3 regions of the Pseudomonas sp. TUM25319 genome follow, and region 2 is predicted to be linked to each of the others. Evidence: predicted binding sites of a transcription regulator. Region 2 holds the regulator's gene; each other region holds the start of a gene.

Region 1 (7,413 bases), 570 kb from region 2:
ACCAGGTTATGGCCCATGACGTTCTTCGGCAGGTTGCCGGAGTGAGTCAGGTTGACGGTGAACTCCTTGCAGCTTTTGTCGATGACGATGTCCTTGGTGTTGAAGGACATCTGGTCGGTGGAGTCGACGGTGACCGAGCACTCGGCGGCCATTACCTGGGCACTGGCGATGGTCAGCAGGGACACGGCAACGAACTTGGCAAACATTGTGAATCTCCATGGCAGGTTTTTTATTGAAATCAGACTGCCCCATCCAGCGCCTGGCGCTGATGACATGGGTCAAGGGTAAGACCCTGAACCGGCAGTGAAATTCTTCTATGGTGTCCATCAAGACAATCAACGTGCCACATCATGCCCCCATGACGGACGATGAGACAACCTCTCAATTAGGAGTAGTCCGCCATGACATTCAGCACTTTCTTACAAAGCATGCTTGCCGCGTATGCCTGCGCCAATGCCGGCAACGTTTGCGAGTTCTCCCGCCCGGAATGACGCAACGCTTGGAAGACCCGCCCATGGCCCGTACTCTGTGGCGATTTTCGACCCGGAGAAAGTCATGTCTCTACGTTCCGTCTGCGTATTCTGCGGCGCCAGCACCGGCGCCAACCCCGCCTATCGTGAAGCAGCGGTCGCCCTCGGCCAAGCCATTGCCCGCCGTGGCCTGACCCTGGTCTATGGCGGTGGTGCCGTGGGCCTGATGGGCATCGTCGCCGACGCCGCCATGGCTGCCGGCGGTGAAGTGATCGGGATCATCCCGGTCAGCCTGCAACGCGCCGAGATCGCCCACCCCGGGCTGACCCGCCTGGAAGTGGTGGACGGCATGCATGCCCGCAAGGCGCGCATGGCTGAGCTCTCGGACGCGTTCATCGCCCTGCCCGGCGGGCTGGGTACGCTGGAAGAGCTGTTCGAAGTCTGGACCTGGGGCCAGCTTGGCTACCACGGCAAGCCACTGGGGCTGCTGGAGGTCAACGGTTTCTACGAGAAGCTCACCGGCTTCCTCGACCATGTCGTCAGCGAAGGCTTCGTCCGTCCTCATCACCGCGCGATGCTGCAGGTGGATGCCCAACCCGACGCCCTGCTGGATGCCCTGGACGCCTGGGAACCGGTGGTTCAGCCGAAGTGGGTCGATCAGCCGCCGGCCTGATCCGGTTCGCCCTCCAGCGGCAGCACCGTCACCCGCACCTCCGGGTCGTGGCTGCCGCCGCCGAGGATCACTCCGCGCAGCGGCGAAACATCGGCAAAGTCCCGGCCCCAACCCAGGGTGATGTGCTCCAGCGCCGGCAGCAGGTTGTTGGTGGGATCGAAATCCACCCAGCCGTGCCGGGGACAGAACACCGCGATCCAGGCATGAGAGGCATCGGCACCGATCAGCCTGGCCTGACCGGGCGGTGGCCGGGTCAGCAGGTAACCGCTGACATAGCGCGCCGCGAGCCCACGGGAGCGCAGGCAGGCAAGCATCAGGTGGGCGAAGTCCTGACATACGCCACGACGTCGCTCCAGCACCTCCACCAGCGGTGTGGCGACCTGGGTCGCGCCGGCATCGAAAGCGAACTCGGTGAAGATCTTTTCCATCAATGCTCTTGCCGCCACCAGCAGTGGCACACCGGGCGCGAAGCAGGGCTGGGAGAACTCGACGAAGCGCTTCTTCAGCCGCACGTAAGGCGACTCGAACCGATAACGGCAAGCGTCCAGCACCTGTGCCGACAGCGCCTTGCGCGAGTAGGCCAGGGCCTCCCGCGCCTGCTCCCAGGGCGGCGATGCGTCCAGTTGCGGCAAGGGCCGCGGCAGTACCTGGACCCTGACCTGCGTACTCACCCGCAGTTCGTCGTGCTGATACTCCAGCGCCAGCCGGGTCAGCGGGTTGCCGAACACATCCTGCTCGTCGCGCCGCCGTGTCGGCACCGGCACGATGTCCAACTGGCGCGCCTCACAGCGCTGCCACGGACAATCCCTGGGCCACAGGTGAACCAGTTGCTGGGCCAGGGAAACCGGGCTGGCGTAGCGGTAATGGGTGTCGTGGAGAATCTGGTAGCGAGCACTCATCAGGCGGACACCGTCTGCTGGCTGATATCGACGTGGGCAAAGTGACGCAACGCGAGGCGCTCGGCTGCGTCCTCGCTGGCTTCGGCGATCTGCCCGAGCATCTGTGCCAGGCCCTCCAGAACCGCCCTCAGGCTGGCCTCGCCAAACAGCGGGTCTTCGAGGCTATGCAGGTCGAAATGCGTAAGGCGCTCGGCAAGGGCATTCAATACGGGCTCTGGCGGGCTTTGCAGGCGCTCCAGCGAGCGCAGCAACGAACGAAGCTGGAACAGCACGCCATGGGGGTTCTGCGGGTCCAGCAGGAGCAGGTCCAGCACCGGCACCAACTGCGCCACCGCGAGATAACGGGAGCGGTAGGTGATGCTGCTGTTGGCCAGTTCCAGCAACCATTCCAGCCCTTCCTGATCGGTCGCCGCCGGACCACGCAGGAAGCCGCCAAGGCTGCTGCTCAGTGCATGCAGCCGCTCGATCCGCCGCCCGGTCAGCAGGAAGCGCCAGCCTTCGTCGCGGGTCATGTCGTCCAGAGCAAAGCCCGACAGTGCCGCCAGTGAGAGCACCAGCCGGTTGAGGAAATCCAGCAGCTCGGTGAAGTCGGCGGACAGGTCGTCCAGCCGCTGCGCCTCGCGCTGCAATTCGGTGAGCGCCTGCCAGTTTTCCCTCGACAGCTTGCCTCGCACCTGCCCCGCCGCCCATTGCAGGCGCTGCAGGTTGGCCCGCAGGCTGAAGCCCCACTGAGGGTCCAGCAGCGCGGTTCGCAGGCGGGTGTCCAGTGTCCCTTCCTCGGGCAGCAGCGACAGCTCCGAGGCGAGCGTGATGGCCGCTTCCAACGCCTGGGGCGAATCGCCATCGAGATAGCGCCCCAGCAGGATCCGCAGCAGGCGAGCGCTGGCATCACAGCGCTCGCAATAGCGGCCGAACCAGAACAGGTTTTCCACCACCCGCGATGGCAGATAGGGATCGGCGCGCACCAGATCGGCAACGCCGAGGCGGCGGCTGGCCTGCCATTGCTCGCCTTGCGCCGGCCTCTCGCCCAGCACCCAGGTGTCCTTGCTCGCACCGCCGCGCTGCATCGACACCACTTCGGCATCGGTCTGGGCCGCCACCCGCGTGAGCCCACCCGGCAGCACGCGCCAGCCATCGGCACTGGCAACGGCGTAGACACGCATGCCCACTGGCCGGTCTTCCAGTTGGTCGCCCTGCCAGACCGGGGCCTGAGACAGTTGCGCCAGTTCCTGGGCGACGTAGGCGTAGGGCCGTGCCCGCAATCGCGCGGTCAATGCCCGGCGCTGGGCATCATCGAGATCGCGCCCCAGCAACGGCTGGAAACTCTGCGAAGGAAACGCGGGCTTGAACAGCAGGTCGGGCATCTTCTCCAGCGCCTGTTCCAATGCCGCCGGCTCGCCACACCACCAACTGGCGATGGACGGCAGAATCAGCTCCTCGCCCAGCAACCGCCGGGCAATCGCCGGCAGGAAGCCGGGCAGCCCAGGCGACTCAAGCACGCCGCTACCCAGCGCGTTGGCCACCAGCACCCTCCCCTGGCGTACCGCATCGAGCAGACCGGGCACGCCGAGGGCCGAGTCGGTACGCAGTTCCAGCGGGTCGCAGAAATCGTCGTCGAGGCGGCGCATGATCGCGTGGACCCGGCGCAGGCCGCTAAGGGTCTTGAGGAAGACCGTGCCGTCGCGCACGGTGAGATCGCTGCCCTCCACCAGTGGATAACCCAGCTGGCGGGCCAGATAAAGGTGCTCGAACCAGCTTTCGTTGAAGCGTCCTGGGGTCAGCAGGACCACCAGCGGCGCCTCCCGCCCACTGGGTGCCAGCCGTGCCAGGCTCTGCTGCAGGGTACGGAAGAAACCGGCCAGGTGCTGTACATGCAGGTCGCGGTACAGCTCGGGAAACGCGCGGGACACCACGGTGCGGTTTTCCAGCGCGTAGCCGGCGCCGGACGGGGCCTGGGTGCGATCGGCAGTGACCCACCAGCGACCGTCCGGCCCTCGCGCCAGGTCCGCAGCGTACACATGCAGGAAGGTCTGTCCGGGCACCTGGATGCCCTGGCAGGGCCAGAGAAAGTTGTTGTGCCCGTGGATCAGTTCGGCGGGCAGCAACCCTTCGCCAATCAACTGCTGCGGCCCGTAGATATCGGCCAGCACGTCGTTGAGCAGATGGGCGCGCTGGGCGATGCCCCTGGCCAGCTCGTCCCATTCGGCCGCCGGGATCACCTGCGGCAACAGGTCCAGTTCCCAAGGCCGGTCGGCGCCCTCGGGATCGGCGTAGATGTTGTAGGTGACACCGTTTTCGCGCAGTTGCCGGTTGAGCAAGGACTGGCGCTGGCTCAACTGCTGCGGGCCGCTGCGCTGCAGATGGGCGAGCAGCTCCTGCCAATGCGGACGCACACTGCCATCGACGGCCAGCATCTCATGCCAGGTCGCGGGGCTTGGGGTCAGGGCATCCAGCAGGTCAGGCATCGAGGGCGCTCATGGGGAAGTCATGGACGCAGATGGGGCAAGACTTATGCCAGTGGCTTTGGGGTTCCGGTCTGGCCTCATCGCTGGCAAGCCAGCTCCCACAAGGCCGGGCTCAATACCTGTGGGAGCCGGCTTGCCGGCGATGAGGCCAGCAGTTCCTGCCACCATCACCACGCACCGAAGCGGTGCCCGCGACGGCTTCGTTACGGGGCGCAAGCCCCATTACAGGGCTTATCGCGGCAGAACCGGCTGGCGCTTGGTCTTGCCTTTACCCTTGCCACCCTTCGCGGCGTCCTTGCGGGCCTTGGCCGCTTCCTGGTTGCGGGCGAACGCAGCGGCCTTGGCCTCTTCGCGCTTGTCCCACGGTTTGGCGCCATTGCTGGCACGCGGCGGCAGGCCGGTGTGCTGGGTGAGGATCTTCTGCTCCTTGCCGACCTTGTGGCTGCCCGACGGCGTGGAGTTCTTGCGCCGGGCGCTCTGGTAGCTGTCGGTCGCCGGCTGGTGGGCCGGGATCAACTGGTGCTTGCCCGGACCGATCAGGTCGGCGCGGCCCATGCGTTCCAGCGCCTCGCGCAGCATCGGCCAGCCCTTCGGATCGTGGTAGCGCAGGAAGGCCTTGTGCAGGCGGCGCTGCTCCTCGCTCTTGACGATGGTCACGCCTTCGCTCTTGTAGGTGACCTTGCGCAGCGGGTTCTTGCCCGAGTGGTACATGGCCGTGGCCGAGGCCATCGGCGACGGGTAGAACGCCTGCACCTGGTCGGCGCGGAAGCCGTTGCCCTTGAGCCACAGGGCCAGGTTCATCATGTCTTCGTCGGTGGTGCCGGGGTGGGCAGCGATGAAGTACGGGATCAGGTACTGCTCCTTGCCCGCCTCTTTCGAGAACTTCTCGAACATGCGCTTGAAGCGGTCGTAAGTGCCGATACCAGGCTTCATCATCTGGTTCAGCGGACCTTCCTCGGTGTGCTCCGGGGCGATCTTCAGGTAGCCGCCGACGTGGTGGGTCACCAGCTCGCGCACGTACTCCGGCGATTCAACCGCCAGGTCGTAGCGCAGGCCCGAGGCAATGAGGATCTTCTTCACCCCCGGCAAGGCGCGGGCACTGCGGTACAGCTTGATCAGCGCCGAGTGGTCGGTGTTCAGGTTCGGGCAGATGCCCGGGAACACGCAGGACGGCTTGCGGCAGTGGGTCTCGATCTCGGTGCTCTTGCAGGCGATGCGGTACATGTTCGCCGTCGGGCCGCCGAGGTCGGAGATGACACCGGTGAAGCCGGGCACCTTGTCGCGGATCTCTTCGATCTCGCGAATGATCGACTCGTGGGAGCGGTTCTGGATGATGCGGCCTTCGTGCTCGGTGATGGAGCAGAAGGTGCAGCCACCGAAGCAGCCACGCATGATGTTCACCGAGAAGCGGATCATTTCATACGCAGGAATACGCTCCTTGCCGTAGGCCGGGTGCGGGACGCGGGCGTAGGGCATGCCGAAGACGTAGTCCATTTCTTCAGTGGTCATCGGAATGGGCGGCGGGTTGAACCAGACGTCCACTTCACCATGCTTCTGCACCATCGCCCGGGCGTTGCCGGGGTTGGTTTCCAGGTGCAGCACCCGGTTGGCGTGGGCGTAGAGCACGGCGTCGTTGCGCACCTTCTCGAAGGACGGCAGGCGGATGACGGTCTTCTCGCGGGTCATGCGCGGGCTGTCGAGCAGTTGCACGACCTTGGCTTCGTTCGGGTCCTCGACCTCGCCCTTCTGCTGCTCGATGGCGCAGGCCTGGGTGTCCTGGGTGTTGACGTAGGGGTTGATGATCTTGTCGACCTTGCCCGGACGGTCGATGCGGGTCGAGTCGATCTCGTACCAGCCCTGCGGGGTATCACGGCGGATGAACGCGGTGCCGCGGATGTCGTTGATGCTCTCGATGGACTCGCCGGCCGCCAGGCGCTGGGCCACTTCCACCACGGCACGCTCGGCGTTGCCGTAGAGCAGGATGTCGGCGCAGGCGTCGATCAGGATCGAGTGGCGGACCTTGTCCTGCCAGTAGTCGTAGTGCGCGATGCGGCGCAGCGATGCCTCGATGCCGCCGAGCACGATCGGTACATGCTTGTAGGCTTCCTTGCAGCGCTGGCTGTACACCAGGCTGGCACGATCCGGACGCGAACCGGCCTGTCCGCCCGGGGTGTAGGCATCGTCCGAACGGATTTTCTTGTCAGCGGTGTAGCGGTTGATCATCGAGTCCATGTTGCCGGCAGCGACACCGAAGAACAGGTTCGGCTCGCCGAGCTTCATGAAGTCGTCTTTGGACTGCCAGTTCGGCTGGGCGATGATCCCGACGCGGAAGCCCTGGGCCTCCAGCAGGCGGCCGATGATGGCCATGCCGAATGACGGATGGTCGACGTAGGCGTCGCCGGTCACGATGATGATGTCGCAGGAGTCCCAGCCGAGCTGATCCATCTCCTCCCTGCTCATCGGCAGGAACGGCGCTGGCCCGAAGCATTCGGCCCAGTACTTGGGATAGTCGAAGAGTGGTTTGGCTGCTTGCATGTCAGTGACCGGTTTTTTTGGGGGCAGGAAAATCACGGGCGCGGAGAATAGCACAAAAATTGACCAATTCCGACGTTGAAGGTCGGAATTGATCGGGGGACGATCTTATTCGTCGTCGTCGAAGTTGTAGCTGCCCGGCGCGAGGTTCTCGAAACGGGTGTACTTGCCGATGAAGGCCAGGCGGATGAAGCCGATCGGGCCGTTCCGCTGCTTGCCGATGATGATCTCGGCAATGCCCTTGTGCTCGGTTTCGGGGTGATACACCTCGTCACGGTAGACGAACATGATCACGTCGGCGTCCTGCTCGATCGCTCCGGATTCCCGCAAGTCGGAGTTCACCGGGCGCTTGTTGGGCCGCTGTTCGAGGGAGC
Region 2 (7,413 bases):
CGGCGGCATCTGACGCCGCACACCGCTTTGGAGGTTTGCCATGCAGCATTGGAAACGCACCACCGAAATCGCCAACCGCCTGTTCAACCAGGGTGATCTGGTCGATGCCCGCGAGCTTTACTTGCAGGCCCTGGCGTTGGCCCAGGTGCTCTTCGAACGCTGGCATGACGCCGACGAAGCGGTCGCCGCCTGTGTGATTTCCCATCACAACCTGGCGGACCTTCATCTGCGCCTGAAGCAGCCGCAGGAAAGCGCCGAGTACCTCTGCGCGATCCACCAGCGGCTGCTGCGAGCCAGTCAGGACATGCGTCTGTCGCAGGCGCTGCGTGACGCTGCCCTGCGCCAGAGCGGCAAGACCTACACCGAGCTTCTCAATTTCATCAGTGAATACGGCCAGTATCCGCGCACCGAACGCCTGCTCTACCGACAGGAGCCGCAACCCGGCGTGCTGGCTGGCCAGGACCCCGTGATCTCCCGAGCCTTCCAACAAGGAATCCACTAAATGCCACATACCTTGCCTGCATTGCCGTACGCCTACGATGCGCTGGAGCCGCACATCGATACCCAGACCATGCAGATTCACCACACCAAGCACCACCAGACCTACATCAACAACCTCAACGCTGCCCTCGAGGGTACCGAGTGGGCTGAATGGCCGGTGGAGAAGCTGGTCGCTGCGGTCAAGCAACTGCCGCAGAGCCTGCAGGCGGCGGTGATCAACCAGGGCGGCGGTCACGCCAACCACACGCTGTTCTGGACCGTCATGTCGCCGACGGGCGGTGGCGTACCACAAGGTTCGGTTGCCAAGGCGATCGACGAACAGTTGGGTGGTTTCGAGGCGTTCAAGGACGCCTTCACCAAGGCTGCTCTGACGCGCTTCGGTAGCGGCTGGGCCTGGTTGAGCGTCACCCCCGAGAAGAAGGTTGTGGTAGAGAGCAGTGGTAACCAGGACAGCCCGCTGATGAACGGCAACACGCCGATCCTGGGGCTGGACGTCTGGGAACACGCTTACTACCTGCTGTATCAGAACCGCCGTCCGGAATACATCAACGCCTTCTACAACGTGGTCGATTGGGCCGAAGTAGAGCGGCGTTACGTTGCCGCGCTGGCGTGAGTGACTGCCGGATGCGTTCGGATGTGTTGTCCATCAGCAGTGTGCGCTTGTTCCGCCTGGCGCTGGGGACCTTGCTGCTCTTGATCGGTACGGCCTTGCTGGTGGCGCAGGGGATCGCCTGGCTGGATCTGGAGCCCCGCATGCTGCGGGCACTGGAGGGTGGTGCGTTATGCGCGTTGGGCACGGCCCTGGGTGCCGTGCCGGTCCTGGTGATCCGCAACATGCCGGTGGCACTGGCCGATACCCTTCTGGGCTTCGGCGCCGGTGTGATGCTGGCGGCGACGGCGTTCTCGCTGATCATTCCGGGGCTGGATGCGGCCCAGGCAGTGGGCTTCGGCAAGTGGGGCGCGGGCGGCCTGATCAGCCTGGGCCTGCTCTGCGGCGCTTTCTGCCTGTATCTGGTCGATCGCCAGCTTGCCGGGGCCTCGCCCGAGGCGCTCGTCGCTTCCGGGACTCAGCCGGTGGTGCCGGCGCGGATCTGGGTGTTCGTGATCGCGATCATTGCCCACAACATTCCGGAAGGCATGGCCATAGGTGTTTCTGCCGGTGGCGGGATGCCGGATGCCGACAGTCTGGCGATGGGTATTGCGCTGCAGGATGTGCCTGAAGGGCTGGTGATTGCACTGGTGCTGGCAGGCGCCGGGATGGAGCGCTTCAAGGCGTTTCTGATCGGTGCGGCATCGGGTCTGGTGGAACCGGCGGCCGCCGTGCTGTGTGCCTGGCTGGTACGGTTTGCCGAAATGGCGCTGCCGCTTGGGCTGGCTTTTGCAGCCGGTGCCATGTTGCTGGTGGTGACTCAGGAGATCATTCCCGAGTCCAGAGCCAATGGCCACCATCGACTGGCCAGTCTTGGCCTGTGCGTCGGCTTCTGCCTGATGATGGTTATGGATACCGCGCTGTCCTGAAAGCAAAAAGCCCGCCGAATGGCGGGCTTATCAATGGGCGGGTATCACTCGCCTTCGTCGAAGAAGTTGTTGATCAGGGCCTTCAGTGCGTCCAGGGCTTCCTGGTCCTGTTCGCCTTCGGTGGACAGGTGCACCGTGGTGCCTTTGCCGGCGGCCAGCATCATCACCGCCATGATGCTCTTGCCGTCCACCTGACTCTGGGGTGTCCTGCCGACCCTGACCGTGCAAGGAAACTTGCCTGCCACGCCAACGAACTTGGCCGCCGCCCGGGCATGCAGCCCCAGCTTGTTGATGATCTCGATTTCGATAGCGGGCATCGCGGAGTGATCCTGTGGACTAGAGGTCGCGGTGGCGAACCTGGACGTTCTTCAAAATGGGTTGCAGCAACTGGCCCAGGCGTTCGGTCAGGTACACGGAGCGATGATGACCGCCAGTGCAGCCAATGGCGATGGTGACATAGGCTCTGTTGCTGGCAGCGAAGCGCGGCAGCCACTTGAGCAGGTAGGAGGAAATGTCCTGGAACATTTCTTCGACATCCGGTTGAGCCGCCAGGTAGTCGATCACAGGTTGATCGAGGCCGGAATGTTCGCGCAGTTCCGGCTTCCAGTAGGGATTGGGCAGGCACCGCACATCGAACACCACGTCGGCATCGACCGGCATGCCCCGCTTGAAGCCAAAGGACTCCACCAGGAAGGCTGTGCCTGGCTCCGGCTGGTTGAGCAGCCGCAGCTTGATCGAATCCCGCAACTGATAGAGGTTCAGGCTGGTGGTGTCGATCTTCAGGTCCGCAAGGTCGGCGATCGGGCTCAGCAGTTCGCTTTCGACGCGAATGGCCTCGGCGAGAGAGCGGTCCTGGTTGGTCAGCGGGTGACGTCGCCGGGTTTCGGAAAAACGCTTGAGCAGCGTGTCTTCGTCAGCGTCCAGATACAGTACGTCGCACTGGATGTGCCGGGCGCGGGCTTCGTCGAGCAGTTCCGGAAAGCGGCTCAGGTGGCTGGGCAGGTTGCGCGCGTCGATCGATACAGCGACCCGCGGCTGCAGCAGCTCCGTGTTGATCAGTGCACTTTCCGCCAGTTGCGGCAGCAACCCTGCAGGCAGGTTGTCGATGCAGTAGAAGCCATTGTCTTCCAGCACATCCAGGGCGGTGCTCTTGCCGGAGCCGGAACGGCCACTGACGATGATCAGGCGCATGCTCAGGGCTCGTTCTGTACGTCCAGGACGACCTGGTACAAGGCTTCGTTGCTACCTGCGGCGCGTAGCCGATCGCGTACATCCTTGCGGTCGAGCATGCTGGCAATCTGGCGCAACAATTCCAGGTGGGCATCGGTGGCCGCTTCCGGGACCAGCAGCACGAACAGCAGGTCAACCGGGGCGCCGTCGATGGCGTCGAAATCGATGGGGGCTTCCAGGTGCAGCAGTGCGCTGACCGGATTGGAGCAGCCTTTCAGGCGGCAGTGGGGAATGGCAATGCCATTGCCGAAGCCTGTGGAGCCCAGTTTTTCGCGAGCGATCAGGCTTTCGAAAACATCCTGGGTTTCCAGTTCGGGAACTTCTTTCCCGATCAGGTTGGCGATCTGTTCGAGTGCGCGCTTTTTACTGCCTCCCGGCACGTTCACGAGGGAACGGCCGGGGGTCAGGATGGATTCAAGTCGGATCATGGATGAGGGGTATCAGCGGGCGGCTGCGCCTTGCAGCAGGCTTTGCTGTTTTTCCTTGTGTTTTTTCAATTGACGGTCGAGCTTGTCGGCCAAGGCGTCGATGGCGGCATACATGTCTTGGTGTTCGGCGTTTGCAACCACCTCACCACCGGGAATCTGCAGGGTCGCCTCCACTTTCTGCTGGAGTTTCTCGACCTTCATGATGACCGTCACGTTGGTGATCTTGTCAAAATGACCCTCAAGGCGCTTCAGCTTCTGCTCGACGTAGTCGCGCAGTGGAGGAGTGACTTCTACATGTTGTCCACTGATGTTGACTTGCATACTGCTTCTCCTTTATTGCCGTGCATAAAGAGGCAGGTGTTGCGCCTGCCACTGAATTGCGATGGCACACCTCAGGGAAGGTCACATCAATCGCTTGCGCTCACTCGACGGTGCGATGCCGAGGGACTCGCGGTACTTGGCGACGGTGCGACGTGCTACCTGGATGCCTTGTGCCTCCAGTAAACCAGCGATCTTGCTGTCACTCAATGGCTTTTTCTGATTTTCCGCAGCAACCAGTTTCTTGATGATCGCGCGGATCGCAGTGGACGAGCATTCGCCGCCCTCGGAGGTGCTGACGTGGCTGGAGAAAAAGTACTTCAGCTCGTAGATTCCGCGGGGCGTGTGCATGTATTTCTGGGTGGTGACCCGTGAAATGGTCGATTCGTGCATGCCCACCGCCTCGGCGATATCGTGCAGGACCAGCGGCTTCATGGCCTCGTCGCCATGATCCAGGAAGCCGCGCTGGTGTTCGACGATCTGGGTCGCCACCTTCATCAGTGTTTCGTTGCGGCTCTGCAGGCTCTTGATGAACCAGCGCGCTTCCTGCAACTGATTGCGCATGAAGGTGTTGTCGGCGCTGGTGTCGGCACGGCGGACGAAGCCGGCATACTGCGGATTGACCCGCAGCCGCGGAACGGCCTCCTGGTTGAGCTCTACCAGCCAGCGTTCGTTGTCCTTGCGCACGATCACGTCGGGAACCACGTATTCGGGTTCGCTGGATTCGATCTGCGAGCCGGGACGCGGGTTGAGGCTCTGGACCAGCTCGATGACCTGGCGCAGTTCGTCTTCCTTGAGCTTCATGCGGCGCATCAACTGGCTGTAGTCGCGGCTGCCCAGCAGGTCGATGTAGTCATTGACCAGGCGCTGGGCCTCGGCCATCCACGGGGTGCTGGCAGGAAGCTGGCGCAATTGCAGCAGCAGGCATTCGCTCAGGTTGCGTGCGCCGATGCCGGCAGGTTCGAACTGCTGGATGCGGTGCAGGACCGCTTCGACCTCATCCAGCTCGATGTCGAGCTCAGGGTCGAAGGATTCGCAGATTTCTTCCAGGGTTTCGTCGAGATAGCCCTGGCTGTTGATGCAATCGATCAGGGTCACGGCGATCAGGCGATCGGTGTCCGACATCGGTGCCAGGTTCAACTGCCACAGCAGGTGGCTCTGCAGGCTCTCGCCCGCCGAGGTGCGGGTGGTGAAGTCCCACTCGTCATCGTCGTTGCTGGGCAGGCTGCTGGCGCTGGTCTGGTAGATATCTTCCCAGGCGGTATCGACCGGCAGCTCATTGGGGATGCGCTCGCTCCATTCGCCTTCCTCGAGGTTGTCCGCCGGGGTGGCGACGGACTGCTCGAAGCTGCTCTCCTGCGACTCGGCGACCGGCTTGGACTCGACGTTGTCGGCCATGGGGTCGCTGTTGTCGAAGTCGTCGCCTTCTTCCTGGCGTTCGAGCATCGGGTTGGACTCCAGGGCTTCCTGGATTTCCTGCTGCAGGTCCAGCGTGGAAAGCTGGAGCAGACGGATGGCCTGTTGCAACTGCGGGGTCATCGTCAGTTGCTGGCCCATTCTTAGGACGAGCGATGGTTTCATGGCTGGGGCTTTACACCTTATTCGCCGGCGCGCATGCGCCATCTACTACACGGGCGCCGGGCGCCAATTTTAAGCAAGATATATGCCTGAAATTGCAGCGTTTGCCTAGAGCGCTGTAAGAAATAAGCCGTGAATAATGGCTTAAAGCCAGCGCTCCATCAGTCCGGTGCCTCGAACCTAGAGGCGGAACTCGTGGCCGAGGTAAACCTCTTTCACCAGTTGGTTGGCCAGGATGGTTTCCGAATCGCCCTCGGCGATCAGTTGGCCATCGTTGACAATGTAAGCGGTTTCGCAGATATCCAGGGTCTCGCGGACGTTGTGGTCGGTGATCAGTACACCGATGCCCTTGGCCTTGAGGTGGTGAATGATCTGCTTGATGTCGCCGACCGAGATCGGGTCGACACCGGCAAAGGGTTCGTCGAGCAGGATGAACTTGGGTGCCGTCGCCAGCGCCCGGGCAATCTCGACCCGGCGACGTTCGCCGCCGGAAAGGCTCATGCCGAGGTTGTCGCGGATGTGGCTGATGTGGAATTCCTGCAGCAGGCTTTCCAGCTCCTTGCGCCGCCCCTCTCGGTCCAGTTCCTTGCGGGTTTCCAGAATCGCCATGATGTTGTCGGCCACCGACAGCTTGCGGAAGATCGAGGCTTCCTGCGGCAGGTAGCCGATGCCGGCGCGTGCGCGGCCATGCATGGGCTGGTGGCTGACATCCAGGTCGTCGATCAGTACCCGACCCTGGTCGGCCTGCACCAGGCCGACGATCATGTAGAAACAGGTGGTCTTGCCGGCACCGTTCGGGCCGAGCAGGCCAACGATCTGGCCGCTGTCGATCGACAGGCTGACGTCGCGGACGACTTGTCGGCTCTTGTAGCTCTTGGCCAGGTGCTGGGCTTTGAGGGTTGCCATTTACTCGGCCTTCTTCTTCGGCTGGATCACCATGTCGATGCGCTGACGTGGTGTCGTGACACCCGGTGAGCGACCGGCGGTGGCGACCTGGGTCTTGGTGTTGTAGACGATCTTCTCGCCTTCGGTGGTGTTGCCTTCATTCACCACTTTGGCGTCATCGGTGAGGACAATGGTGTCCCTCTGGGCCTGGTACTGGATCTGCTTGGCCCAGCCCTGCATCTTGTCCGGCTTGTCGGTACTCTGCTGCTGTTCGAAGTAGGCCCGGGTACCGACAGAGGTCACCACGTCGATGTCGCCGTTGGCGGCGCGTGTCAGCGTCACGGTATTGCCGGTGATCTTCATCGAACCCTGGGTGATGATCACATCGCCGGTATAGGTGGCGATGCCTTTCTTGTCGTCCAGTTGGGCGTTGTCTGCCTGGATGCGGATCGGCTGATCGCGATCGTTAGGCAAGGCCCAGGCGCTCGCGCTTCCCAGTGCCGCGCTCAGGCTGAGCAAAAAGGGGAGGGTTTTAACGAGCCTCATACTGTCCTCTTACGTTGGACAGCAGGTCCATCCTGCCGTCTTTCAAATACGCTTTCATTCCCTTGCCCGTAGTCACGCCACCGGCGCCGTCGATTCTAACGTCTTGCTCGGTTTGCGCATATTGCTTCTGCGGGAATACCGTCATGCGACTCGAGGTAATGATGGTGGTGCGGTCTTTTTCGTCGGTGCGGGCAACCCGGACCGAGTCGATCAGTTCGACCTCGGTGCCATCCGGATTGACCTCGCCGCGCTCGCTCTGCACATGCCACGGGTAGGTGGTTCCGCGGTACATCTGCAGGTCGGGCTTGGTCAGCACAGTGACCTCGCTCGCCTTGAGATGCTCGACCTTGTCCGCGGTCATTTCGTACTGCAGTTTGCCGTCGGGCAGGAACTGCACACTGTGGGCGTT
Region 3 (7,413 bases), 3.0 Mb from region 2:
GGTGGGCGCATCGCGGTAGATCTCGGTATAGGCCTCGAACGAGGACAGGGCGCGGAGCAAAGCGCTCCACTGGTAGTAACCACGGGCGGAGCTGTCGCTGACGGTTTCGGCCTCCTCGCCGAACATTTCGTAGCGGGCGTCGAGCAGGCGCAGGGTGTTGTCGGCCCGCTCGATGAAGGTGCCCAGGCGAATGAAGCGGAATGCATCGTTGCGCATGATGGTGCCGTAGGTAGCACCGCGGAACAGGTGCGAGCGCTCCTTGATCCACTCGCAGAAGCGGCTCATGCCGTAGCGGCCCAGACCTTGCTCGGCGATGCCACGGATTTCCAGCCAGGTGGCGTTGATGTTCTCCCACATGTCGGCGGTAATCCGCCCGCGTACCGCATGGGCCGCCGCCCGCGCCGCGCCCAGGCAGCTGTAGATGCTGGCAGGGTTTTCCGGGTCCAGGGCGAAGAAGTGTAACAGCCGTTCGGCGTGCAACTGGCCGTGGCGGGCCAGGTAGTCGTCGAGGGTGCCGGTGATGCGCAGCGCCAGGGCCATTTCGTCCAGGCCGTCACCACGGCCGTCCTGCGGCATCAGCGACAGCGAATAGCTGACATCGAGCATCCGGGCGAGGTTTTCCGCGCGTTCCAGATAACGCGACATCCAGTACAGATCCGAAGCTGTTCTACTGAGCATGATTCAATCCTCGACCACCCAGGTGTCCTTGGTACCGCCCCCCTGGGACGAGTTCACCACCAGCGAGCCTTCGCGCAGTGCCACCCGGGTCAGGCCGCCGGGTACCACACGGGTCTCGCGACCGGACAGGACGAACGGGCGCAGGTCGATGTGCCGTGGCGCGATGCCGTTCTCGACGAAGGTCGGGCAAGTGGACAGCGACAGGGTCGGCTGGGCGATGTAGGCCGCCGGGCGCGCCTTGATGCGTTCGGCGAACGCGGCAATCTCGGCCTTGGTCGAGGCCGGCCCCACCAGCATGCCGTAGCCGCCCGAACCCTGGGTTTCCTTGACCACCAGCTCCGGCAGATTGGCCAGGACGTGGGACAGCTCCTCGGGCTTGCGGCACTGCCAGGTCGGCACGTTCTTCAGGATGGGTTCTTCGTCGAGGTAGAAACGGATCATGTCGGTGACGTAGGGGTAGACCGATTTGTCATCGGCTACACCCGTGCCGATGGCATTGGCCAGCACCACGTTGCCGCAGCGATAGGCCGAGAGCAGACCGGGCACACCGAGCATGGACTCGGGGTTGAAGGCCAGCGGATCGAGGAAGGCGTCATCCAGCCGCCGGTAGATCACATCCACCGGCTTGGGGCCCCCGGTGGTGCGCATGAAGACGCGCTCGTCGCGGACGAACAGGTCGGCTCCCTCCACCAGTTCCACCCCCATTTCCCGGGCCAGGAACGCGTGCTCGAAAAAAGCGCTGTTGAAGCGTCCGGGGGTGAGGACCACGACACTGGGGTTGTCCAGCGGACTGGCGCTCTTCAGGGTGTCCAGCAGCAGGTTCGGGTAGTGGTCGATGGGCGCGATGCGCTGGGCGGCGAACAGCTCGGGAAACAGCCGCATCATCATCTTGCGGTCTTCGAGCATGTAGCTGACACCGCTGGGCGTACGCAGGTTGTCTTCGAGGACGTAATAGCTGCCATCGCCGTCGCGCACCAGGTCGACGCCGGAAATGTGTGCGTAGATGCCACGGTGCAGGTTCAAGCCCTGCATCGCCAGTTGGTACTGGTCGTTGGCCAGTACCTGCTCGGCGGGGATGATGCCGGCGCGGATGATCCGCTGCTCGTGGTACAGATCGGCGAGGAACAGGTTCAACGCCCGCACCCGCTGGATGCAACCGCGTTCCACCACCCGCCACTCGCTGGCCGGGATGGCCCGTGGAATAGTGTCGAAGGGAATCAGGCGCTCGGTGCCCTGTTCGTCCCCGTACAGCGTGAAGGTAATGCCGGCGCGATGGAACAGCAGGTCGGCCTCGCGGCGGCGCTGCGCCAGCTGTTCAGGCGGTGTTGCCGCCAGCCAGCGGGCAAACTCCCGATAATGCGGACGGAGCTGACCGTCGGCGGCGTACATCTCATCATAGAACGTGCGAATCATGCCGAACTCCTTGTCACCCGTGCCCAAGGAGCATCGCAAAGCCCGTGCCAGCGGAAAAAAATCTTATAAATCAGGAGATTGGAGATTGACTGAAAAGACGCCGCACCAGATATGTGCAGCCAGGCCGACTATCGTGGGGCAAGCGCTTCATTGCGAAGCGTGATGGCCCCGGGGCGGCCAGGCCACCCCAGGGGATTGCTTCAGGTCACGGGGCGCTCCTGCTTGACTCCCCAACCCAGGGCTTCACCGCCCAGCGGCGCGACCACGGCTTCGAAATCCTGTTCGAATTCGCCGATGCCGCCATGAGTGGCGTACATGATCTTGCTCAGTTCCAGTTGCCAGCCGTCGTCACTTTCATGCACCTGCGCGCATAACGACTCGCCACGAAATTTGCCTGCTGCCCTGCGCGCCCGGTCCTCGTCCGGGAAAACCGCGTAAAACTCGATGGGATGGATTTGGGCGAAGTTGAAACCGCCTTCTTTCATGCGGCGCAACACCGCGCTGCTGATGTCCTCGTACATGTTGCTCATGAAACGTCCTCCTCAATGACGATGGATAGACTTCTCAGTGCAGACGCACATGCCCCCGCAGGGGCGCTAGAGCGGATGTAGCGATGTCGCAGTAACGGTCAAGGCCGGTGCGAAAAACCGACGGCCTTGCATAGCAGCGTAGTGGCTGGCGCGGCACATTGCCAGCCCAGGTAGCGAATCAGGAGCTTTCGTTGATAGCGGTGATTTCCACCCCGTTCTGCTCCTTCAGCCACTTGGCGGTAGGGCAATCGGCGCGGTCCTGGAAATCGTTGAGATCAAGTTCATCCATGATCGGGAACAGGTGCCCCCTGACCCGCCGGGCAGCATCCTCGATGCTGGGGCGGTCCTGGGAAGCGAGCAGCACGGAAGAAGGTTCGCCCTTCTGGTCAACGAAGGTGATTACCCACTCTTTCATCTGGCGTGTCCTCGATGGCATGTAGAAAGTGTTTTCAGCCTGTCTTCCGTTGACCCTGGACCCGGCACATTGTTCAAGTGGGCCGATACGCTGGCGCAGGCATGAAAAACCCCGGCCAGGCCGGGGTTCGGGTGAAACCGCTACAGACGGTGACGATCAGTCCGGAACGCCGTGGACCACGCCCGCCGTGTTGTTCAGCAGGCTCTGGGTCGCAGTCTGGATAAAGGACTCGAGTTTCTTGACCATCTGCGCCTTGTCGTCCGGCTCGATCCGCTCGGCCTTGAATTCACTGCCCAGCTGGTAGCGATACACGCGCGGCTCCGCCTCCTTCGACTCGATGAGAATGCGATCACCCTCGATCAGGAAGACGTTCTGGTCACTGCCAGATGGCTTGACCATGCCGATGCCCTGGTCGCCTTCCGGCAGATTGAGCAGGTCGCGCCCCCAGCACTGGTGACGGGTGTCACCGCCCAGGCGGCCCATGATGGTCGGCACGATGTCGATCTGGGTGCCGACGGTGTGGTTGCGCTTGCCGAATTTCTCCTGAATGCCGGGCGCAATCATCAGCATCGGCACGTTGAAGCGGCCCAGGTCCATTTCGGTGACCTGCTGGCTGTTGCCGAACCCGTGGTCACCCACGATCACGAACAGGGTTTCCTTGAAATAAGGCTCCTTGCGCGCCTTTTCGAAGAACTGGCCCAGGGCCCAGTCGGAATAGCGCATGGCGGTCAAATGCTCGTCCAGGCGACCGAAACCGGTAACCGGCTCCACCGGCAGGTTCTTCGGCAGCGCGTACGGCGTATGGTTGGACAGGGTCTGGAGCAAGGCATAGAACGGCTTCTTGCCGTAGTTGTGAGCCAGCTCCTGGGCACCGCGGTCGAACATGTCCTGGTCGGACACGCCCCAGGTCGGATCGGAGAACACCGGATTGACGAAGTCGTTACGGCCGATGAAGGTGGTCATGCCCTGGTTGCCGAAGAAGCCGGACTGGTTGTCCCAGGCGAAGTCACCGTTGTAGACGTAGACATCATCGAAGTCGCGGGCACTGAGCAGCGCCGGCAGGCCCGACAGCTTGTGGCTGCCTTCCGGGGTCTGCATCAGGTATTCGAAGCCCGGCAGGTTGGGGAAGCAGGCCATGGTGGCAAACATGCCCTGGTGGGTATGGGTGCCGTTGGAGAAGAAGCGGTCGAACAGCAGACCTTCCTCGGCCAGCTTGTCGAAATAGGGGGTGATGTTGCCCTTGGCACCCAGCGCGCCGACCGAGTGACCGGCGAAACTCTCCATCAGGATCACGACCACGTTCTTGATCGGCAACGTATTGTCGGCCGGCGGGTTGAAGTCGCGACGCACCGCCGCGCTGTCGGCGTCAACCAGCGTGTCATGAGGCGTCAGCAGCATGCCGCGGACAGTCTCCAGAGCGACCTGCGGATCGAGGGTGGACTTCCAGATGTTGTCGCGGTCTTCGGACATGCGGCTCTTGGCGGCATCGATCAGGGTCAGCGTGCCATTGAGGCCCAGCTGGTTGACGAAGTTCGAGTCCGTGGTGAACGCATCACCCCAGCGCATTGGCGGGCCCTGGCGCAGGGTGCCACGCGCGGCGGCCACCGCCACCAGCAGGATCATGAAGAACACCACGCCCCGCACGTACCAGGGCGCCACGCTGCGCACGCCGGCGAGGTTGCTCTGGTACTGGCCGCGCGGCCGGGTCAGACGGTCGATGCCCTTGAATGCCAGGCTCATCAGCACGGTGCCGCCGACCCACGCCAGCAGGTAGCGCACCACCGGGAAACCGTACCAGATCATGCTGCTGACGGTCTTCGGGTCTTCCTTGATGTACTGGAACACCAGGCCGTTCAGGCGCTGGTGGAACTCGCGGTAGAAGTCCATCTCCACCAGACCGAGGAACAGCACGATGCTCGAGGTCAGGGTCAGCCACAGACGGAACAGGCCCCGCGCGGCCATGGCCCGGGCACTCAGGATGGCCAGCAGCAGCGGGATGCTCAGGTAGACCACCACCCGCAAGTCGAAACGCAGGCCGTTGAAGAAGCCCTCCGCCACGGTCGACGAGGGCGTATCGCCGATCATGTCGCTGTTGTAGACCAGCAGCGCCAGCCGCACCAGGCTGAGCATGACCATGATCGCCAGGCCACAGAGCAAGGTGTAGAGCAGATGTGATTTGACCGTAGGTTGCGACAGGCGCGTGGCGTCCGTTTTAGCCATGAAAAGGAGGGTCCCTGAGGTTCTGGTTATTGGAGTGTTGACGCAAAGCGGCGGCAACGAGGAGGCGATTCTCTCCCGAGCCGGGCCATAAGGCGAATGGATAATTGCGAGCGCGGATTGTCTTCAATCGTTTGTGAAAATTCTGTTGAGGACACCCAGGCGTCGGATCAGGCTATCTTTACTGCCCTCACCCGCAAGGAGCCCGGCTTCATGTTCTACCGCTACCACCCCAGTCCGATCGGCCAACTGCTGCTGGCGGGCGACGAGCAAGGGCTGCACCTGCTGCACCTGGACAGCGCCCATCCCTGGGAACTGAACCCGACCTGGCGCGAGGCGGACAACCAACTGGACGATGTCGCGCGGCAACTGGACGAATATTTCGCCAACAAGCGCGAGCGCTTCGACCTGCGCCTGGCGGCGCGGGGAACGCCCTTCCAGAAGGAGGTCTGGCATGCTCTGGTGAACATTCCCTATGGCACCACCACCACATACGCCGAACTGGCACGAACCATCGGCCGACCCAGGGCGATCCGGGCGGTGGGTACGGCCAACGGCGCCAACCCCATCGCCGTCATCGTCCCCTGCCACCGGGTGATCGGCAGCAACGGCAGCCTGACCGGCTTCGCCGGTGGCCTGGAGCGCAAGCAACGGCTGCTGGAGCTCGAAGGCGCCTGGCTGATCTGAGTCACTAAAGACGGACGTCGCCACGCGGGCCGGCAATGGCCCAGATAATAAGGCCCAAGACCGGCAGCAGAATGATCAGGAGGATCCACAGCACTTTGGCTCCTCCGCCGGCGCTGCTCTTGATCACATTGAGGATGGCCCAGATATCCAGGGCGAGGATGATCAGGCCTGCAAGCCCGTTGAACGTGGAACCCATGATGACGCTCCCATGCAAGAGTGTGAACAGAGGATAGCTGGCTATCGGCCCGATAGACGCGCTTGCCTCGGCCCGGCCCCTGCGGGCTGGTTACACTCGCTTCATCGCCTTTCGGAGAAATCGCCCATGCCGCCATCGTCCAGCCACAGCACGTCCGCTCCCGTTCCGCTGTTCAGCGCCTGGCTGCAACAGGCGCAGACCACGCCCTGGCTCAGCGCCGGCCTGGGCCTGAGCCTGCTGGCAGTGCTCTGGCTGATGGGCGCCAGCGCCTGGAACGCCGTGCACGGCGATCATCAGGAAAACCTGCACATGGCCATGCTCGGCGGCCTGGCCGGGTTTTCCGCCACGGCCCTCGGCGCGGTGCTGGCGGTGGTGCTGCGCGAAGTCAGCTCGCGCACCCAGGACGTGATGCTCGGCTTCGCCGCCGGGATGATGCTGGCCGCAAGCTCGTTCTCGCTGATCCTGCCAGGCCTCGACGCCGCCCGGGAGATCACCGGCAGCGGCCCGGCGGCCGCGCTGACCGTGGTGATCGGCATGGGCCTGGGCGTGCTGCTGATGCTCGGCCTCGACCGTTTCACCCCTCACGAACATGAAAGCACGGGACCCTGCGGCCCGCAGGCGGAGCGCATCAATCGGGTCTGGCTGTTCGTGCTGGCCATTACCCTGCACAACCTGCCTGAAGGCATGGCCATCGGCGTGAGCTTCACCAACGGCGACCTGAACGTCGGCCTGCCGCTGACCAGCGCCATCGCCATCCAGGACATCCCCGAAGGCCTGGCGGTGGCCCTGGCCCTGCGCGCCACCGGACTGTCCAACCTCAAGGCGGCGCTGGTGGCGATCGGCTCGGGTCTGATGGAGCCCATCGGCGCGGTGATCGGCCTGGGGATTTCCAGCGGCTTCGCCCTTGCCTATCCCGTCAGCATGGGCCTGGCAGCAGGAGCGATGATTTTCGTGGTATCCCACGAAGTCATCCCGGAGACCCACCGCAACGGCCACCAGACCTCGGCGACCCTCGGCCTGATGGGTGGCTTTGCGGTGATGATGTTCCTCGATACCGCCCTGGGTTAAACGTGGACCGCGACCCGCAGCGCCTCCAGGGCCGGCGCTGCGGCGATGTTCAGTTCGGCGCACAGCTCCAGCACCCGCGGCAGGTCATTGCCGCAGACCAGTACCATCTGCAACTCGTCGTCCAGCAACTGGCTGAAGTTCATCAGCACATAGCCACCGGCTTCCTTGTTCATGCTGCCCATCTGGATCTGGATCCGGTTGAGCGCGGT

Evidence for each region. The regulator sigma-54, encoded in region 2, starts transcription at its own class of promoters, with help from an activator protein. The targets are predictions, from matches to a motif close to ANTGGCATNNANNTTGCTNT.
Region 1: AC05QJ_RS04105 (circularly permuted type 2 ATP-grasp protein) is a predicted target of sigma-54. The motif match lies at 4,542-4,561, and genes of this name have one in related genera.
Region 3: AC05QJ_RS23970 (circularly permuted type 2 ATP-grasp protein) is a predicted target of sigma-54. The motif match lies at 2,124-2,143, and genes of this name have one in related genera.

The regions. Positions count from the first base shown of each region.
Region 1 is NZ_CM150751.1:861,118-868,530, reverse strand. Features, by position in the region: gene azu (azurin) at 1-206, opposite strand, end outside; gene AC05QJ_RS04115 (LOG family protein) at 556-1,143, shown strand; gene AC05QJ_RS04110 (transglutaminase family protein) at 1,128-2,042, opposite strand; gene AC05QJ_RS04105 (circularly permuted type 2 ATP-grasp protein) at 2,042-4,507, opposite strand; gene AC05QJ_RS04100 (YgiQ family radical SAM protein) at 4,739-7,042, opposite strand; gene dnaB (replicative DNA helicase) at 7,148-7,413, opposite strand, start outside.
Region 2 is NZ_CM150751.1:1,432,800-1,440,212, forward strand. Features, by position in the region: gene AC05QJ_RS06575 (class II fumarate hydratase) at 1-13, shown strand, start outside; gene AC05QJ_RS06580 (hypothetical protein) at 41-502, shown strand; gene AC05QJ_RS06585 (superoxide dismutase) at 503-1,114, shown strand; gene AC05QJ_RS06590 (ZIP family metal transporter) at 1,126-2,019, shown strand; gene AC05QJ_RS06595 (HPr family phosphocarrier protein) at 2,064-2,336, opposite strand; gene rapZ (RNase adapter RapZ) at 2,356-3,210, opposite strand; gene ptsN (PTS IIA-like nitrogen regulatory protein PtsN) at 3,213-3,677, opposite strand; gene hpf (ribosome hibernation-promoting factor, HPF/YfiA family) at 3,690-3,998, opposite strand; gene AC05QJ_RS06615 (RNA polymerase factor sigma-54) at 4,080-5,576, opposite strand; gene lptB (LPS export ABC transporter ATP-binding protein) at 5,754-6,479, opposite strand; gene lptA (lipopolysaccharide transport periplasmic protein LptA) at 6,480-7,004, opposite strand; gene lptC (LPS export ABC transporter periplasmic protein LptC) at 6,991-7,413, opposite strand, start outside.
Region 3 is NZ_CM150751.1:5,313,587-5,320,999, forward strand. Features, by position in the region: gene AC05QJ_RS23965 (alpha-E domain-containing protein) at 1-678, opposite strand, end outside; gene AC05QJ_RS23970 (circularly permuted type 2 ATP-grasp protein) at 682-2,091, opposite strand; gene AC05QJ_RS23975 (ribonuclease E inhibitor RraB) at 2,292-2,621, opposite strand; gene AC05QJ_RS23980 (hypothetical protein) at 2,800-3,036, opposite strand; gene AC05QJ_RS23985 (LTA synthase family protein) at 3,193-5,256, opposite strand; gene AC05QJ_RS23990 (methylated-DNA--[protein]-cysteine S-methyltransferase) at 5,467-5,940, shown strand; gene AC05QJ_RS23995 (PLDc N-terminal domain-containing protein) at 5,945-6,136, opposite strand; gene AC05QJ_RS24000 (ZIP family metal transporter) at 6,263-7,204, shown strand; gene AC05QJ_RS24005 (hypothetical protein) at 7,201-7,413, opposite strand, start outside.